Regions from separate parts of the Pseudomonas sp. FME51 genome, predicted to be linked through region 1. Evidence: riboswitches for the same ligand, from Rfam matches in the RefSeq annotation. Region 1 holds a riboswitch; the other holds the start of a gene.
The links. A riboswitch is a leader RNA that binds a small molecule or an ion and turns the genes downstream of it on or off. The one in region 1 is predicted to bind cobalamin.
Positions count from the first base shown of each region.

Region 1 (2,396 bases):
CCAGGGTGGAGAAGTGATTGCGCAGGGTGCCCAGATAGCGCTTGGTGTAGGGAAACAGCCCGGCATCCATGTGCTGCTGGATCACTTCGCGCTTGATTTCCAGGCTGTCGCGGCCCAGCTCCAGCAATCGATCCAGTGTCCGCAACAGGGCGGCCTCGTCTCCCCGGTGCAGATAGCCCAGGCGGGCACAGTTGACGGTTACCACGCCCAGCGAGCCGGTCTGCTCGGCAGAGCCGAACAGGCCATTGCCGCGTTTGAGCAGTTCGCGCAAATCCAGCTGCAGACGACAGCACATGGAGCGCACCATGTTGGGCTGCAGCTCCGAGTTGAGGAAGTTCTGAAAGTAGGGCAGGCCGTACTTAGCGGTCATGGCGAACAGGCGCTCGGCGTTCTCACTGTGCCAGGGAAAGTCGTGGGTGATGTTGTAGGTCGGGATCGGAAAGGTGAATACTCTTCCCTTGGCATCGCCCTGACTCATGACCTCAATGTAGGCGCGGTTGATCATGTCCATTTCCGCCTGCAGCTCGCCGTAACTGAAGAGCATTTCCTCTCCGCCGATCACCGGCACCTGCTCGCGCAGATCCTCTGGGCAGACCCAGTCGAAGGTCAGGTTGGTGAAGGGAGTCTGGGTGCCCCAGCGTGAGGGGACGTTGAGGTTGTGGATCAGCTCCTGGATGTGCTGGCGCACCTGCGGGTAGTCGAGCTGGTCTTTGCGTACATAGGGGGCCATGTAGGTATCGAAGGAGCTGAAGGCCTGGGCACCGGCCCATTCGTTCTGCAGCGTGCCGAGGAAGTTGACGATCTGCCCTACGGCGCTGGACATGTGCCGTGGCGGGGCGGAATCGATCTGCCCGGGAATGCCATTGAGTCCTTCATTGAGCAGGGTGCGCAGCGACCAACCGGCGCAGTAGCCACTGAGCATGTCCAGATCATGGATATGGATGTCACCATCACGGTGAGCCTGCCCGATCGCTACCGGATACACGTGACTGAGCCAGTAGTTGGCGATCATCTTGCCGGCGCTGTTGAGAATCAGCCCGCCGAGGGAATACCCTTGGTTGGCGTTGGCATTCACTCGCCAGTCCTGGCGATTCAGGTACTCGTCGATGGTGCTGGAGACATCCAGCAAAGTGCGGTCGGTGGACGCGGTTATGGCCGGCGTTGTCATGCGATCCCTCATGCTTTTGGTCGGTGCACGCGGGACAGGACGCAGCTTTCGCCGCCCTGGTGTCCTGACGCGGGAACCGGGTTGTCGTCTGGTGACGGATAAAGGCAGGCATTCGGGCTCAGGGCTATTGGGTCAGCTCCATACCGTTGCGCGACAGCTCTGGATTCGCACCAGATTCCCCTGCGTAAAAGCTTAAACACAATATATGGTGTTTTGTTCTGCTTGGATGGCACTATATGGACTGGTCGGGCAATCATCTTTGACGAAGGTCAATTTCTCCCGTGTTCCTGCACGCAGCCGCAACGGGGCATCAATTGTCAACACAGCCCTTGGCCAGAGCGGTGTGACGCGGAGGGTATTCATGAGTGAAACTGCATGTTTCCATGAAAATCATGAGATTGTTTCATTATCGGGTGGCACGGAGAATCCTTCCATCATTCATTGAGGGAGTATTGACCGATGGCTTTGGCACACAATCTGGGCTTTCCGCGTATCGGGTGTGACCGTGAACTGAAACGGGCGCTGGAGGCGTTCTGGAAGGGCGATCTGGACGAGGCGGTGTTGCGTGAGACAGGTGCGCGGCTGCGCGCTGAGCACTGGCAGCTGCAGAGGCAGGCCGGTATCGAGCTGTTGCCGGTTGGCGATTTCGCGTGGTATGACCAGGTTCTGACCCACTCGCTGATGTTCGGGGTTATCCCCGAGCGTTTTCGCAAGGCGGGTGCCGCGCGGCCGGATCTGCAGACCCTGTTTGCCATGGCGCGTGGTGCGACCGGCGGCTGCTGTGGTGGCCATGCCCAGGAGATGACCAAGTGGTTTGATACCAACTATCACTATCTGGTGCCGGAGTTCACCGCCGACCAGCAGTTTTCCCTGAGCTGGGAGCAGCTGTTCGAGGAGGTGGATGAGGCCCACGCGCTGGGGCACAGGGTCAAGCCGGTGGTGATCGGGCCCTTGACCTATCTGTGGCTGGGCAAGGTCAAGGGCGAGGAGTTCGACAAGCTGGAGCTGCTTGAGCGGTTGCTGCCCTTGTACGGCGAGATCTTTCAGCGGCTGGCGGCACAGGGTGTGGAGTGGGTACAGATTGATGAACCGATTCTGGTACTCGACCTGCCGCAGGACTGGAAGAGCGCGTTCGAGCGGGTCTATAACCTGCTGCAGCAGGAACCGCTGAAAAAGCTGATCGCAACCTATTTCGGTGGTCTGGAAGACAGCCTCGGGCTGGCGGCGG
Region 1 is NZ_JABUYN010000005.1:110,562-112,957, reverse strand. It holds partial or broken gene INT39_RS10635 (ribonucleoside triphosphate reductase) at 1-1,135, opposite strand, end outside; cobalamin riboswitch at 1,254-1,390, opposite strand; gene metE (5-methyltetrahydropteroyltriglutamate--homocysteine S-methyltransferase) at 1,628-2,396, shown strand, end outside.

Region 2 (2,396 bases), on a different contig from region 1:
AGGTGTGTATACGCCACCGGGGCTGGATCGCTCGTTGCAATATCCCGGTTCGCTGGGCGGCATGAACTGGGGCAGTGTCTCCGTGGACCCGACCACCAGTTACATGTTCGTCAATGACATGCGTCTGGGTCTGGCCAACTATATGTTGCCCAGAGAAGCGATCCCGGAGGAGGCCAGCGGTATCGAAATGGGTATCGTGCCGATGGAAGGCACGCCCTACGGCGCCATGCGCGAGCGTTTCCTGTCGCCGTTCGGCATTCCCTGCCAGAAGCCGCCATTCGGTACGATGTCCGCCATCGATTTGAAGACGGGTGAGCTGATCTGGCAGGTGCCGGTGGGCACCGTGCGCGACACCGGCCCGATGGGGATCAAGATGCGTCTGCCGATTCCGGTCGGCATGCCGACGCTGGGCCCGTCGCTGGCGACCGAGACCGGCCTGTTGTTCTTCGCGGGAACCCAAGACTACTATCTGCGGGCGTTCGACAGCTACACCGGCAAGGAAATCTGGAAATCCCGCCTGCCGGTGGGCAGCCAGAGCGGTCCGATGACTTATATCTCGCCGGATACCGGCAAGCAGTACATTGTCATCAGCGCCGGTGGCGCACGGGTGTCGCCGGATCGCGGCGATTACGTGATCGCCTACGCTCTGCCTTCTACTGAATGAATGGGACCTTCACGGCCCCATAAGTTGGCTCTCCCGCTAGCGCGTGAATATCGGACGCTGGCGGGAGCGTCTTTACTTACCTGTGAAAACCTCTTAGTCTTCCACCCGCTTCAGGTTCCTGCCCGATATTGTCCGGCAGGTGAAACTGGGAAGCCGGTGCGTCTTCTACAGACTATTCCGGCGCTGCCCCCGCAACGGTAAATGAGTGCCAGCATCGCGAAAGCCATGTGCTGGTGGATGATTCAGTATGACCACTGTGCTCTGCACGGGAAGGTCGAATCATCGGATACCAGTCCACTCATGAGCCCGGAGACCGGCCTGTCGCATGTCACGGCAGTGCGGCGGGCTCTGCGGGTGTAGCGTTTTCATGATGTGTCTGAAATCGTCTCCCCAACTCCGTTCGCCGACTGCATAACCAGCCATGCCGTACGGGTGAGTACGGCGACGGAGCACAGATGAAGTTTGTACGCACCTCCCTGGCGGCGGCCCTGATGGCCTCTGCCTGTTTTTCCCATGCCGAACCCCTTTCCCTGGATAACCAGACCGTTACTGCGACCCGCACCGGGCAATCGCTGGGGGCCAATCTGGGCGCGGTGACGCGATTGGATCAGCGTGCCATCCAGCGCCTGCAGCCGACCGACATACTGGACCTGCTACGGCGCACTCCGTCGCTGAGCATTGTCAACAATGGTGGAGCGGGCAAATCCAGCACGGTTGGCATCCGCGGTAGCAGCAGTGATCATGTGCTGGTATTGATTGACGGTGTTCGCATTGGCTCGGTTACCAGCGGTAGCGCGGCGCTGCACAACTTGCCCATCGAGCAGATCGAACGCATCGAGATCGTGCGCGGGCCACGTTCCAGCCTGTATGGCTCCGAAGCCATCGGTGGGGTGATCCAGATTTTCACCAAGCGCGGTACCGGGGGTGATCCCAAGCCCTGGATGTCGCTCACGGCCGGCAGCCGTAACCACCATGAGGGCAGTGCCGGCATATCCGGCGGAATCGGTCGGGGCTGGTACAGCGCGGCGGTGACCAGCCTGTCCACTCGGGGCATCGACGCCCGGCCAGGCCGTGGTGACCCGGATAACGATGGTTACCGCGAGCTCTCCGGTAATCTGCGCGCCGGTTATCGCTTCGACAATGGCCTGGAGCTGGAAGGCCATGTGCTGGAATCCCATTCACATAACGACTTCGACTCGGGCTACGAGGCCAATAACGACTCGAAGCTGAAGACCCACAGCCTCAATGCGCGCTTCTCACCCCTTGAACCCTGGCGGGTGACGTTGCAGGCAGCACGCAGCGAGGACAAGAACGACACCTTCAATGGCAGCGTCTTCAACAGCCGTTTCGATACCCGGCGCGACAGCCTGGGTTGGCAGAATGATATCGAACTGGGTACTGACCATCTGCTGACCCTGGGCTTCGACCATCTGACCGATGAGGTCAGCAGTAGTACCTCGTACAGCGAGGATCGCCGTATTAATAACGGTTACTACGCACAGTACCTGGGACAGCAGGGTGTTCATGAATGGCAGCTGAGTCTGCGCCATGATGACAATGAACAGTTCGGGCGCTACAACACCGGCAATATCGCCTACGGCCTGAGTGTTACTGACAGCCTGCAATGGGTCGCCAGCTACGGCACTGCGTTCAAGGCGCCGACCTTCAATCAGCTGTACTACCCCGGTTTCGGCAACCCGGCTATCAAGGAAGAAACCTCGCGCAATATCGA
Region 2 is NZ_JABUYN010000011.1:89,134-91,529, forward strand. It holds gene INT39_RS17590 (membrane-bound PQQ-dependent dehydrogenase, glucose/quinate/shikimate family) at 1-664, shown strand, start outside; cobalamin riboswitch at 760-1,001, shown strand; gene btuB (TonB-dependent vitamin B12 receptor) at 1,120-2,396, shown strand, end outside.
Region 2: it holds a riboswitch for cobalamin, as region 1 does, so the genes downstream of both, btuB (TonB-dependent vitamin B12 receptor) here and INT39_RS10635 (ribonucleoside triphosphate reductase) in region 1, are expected to answer to the same signal.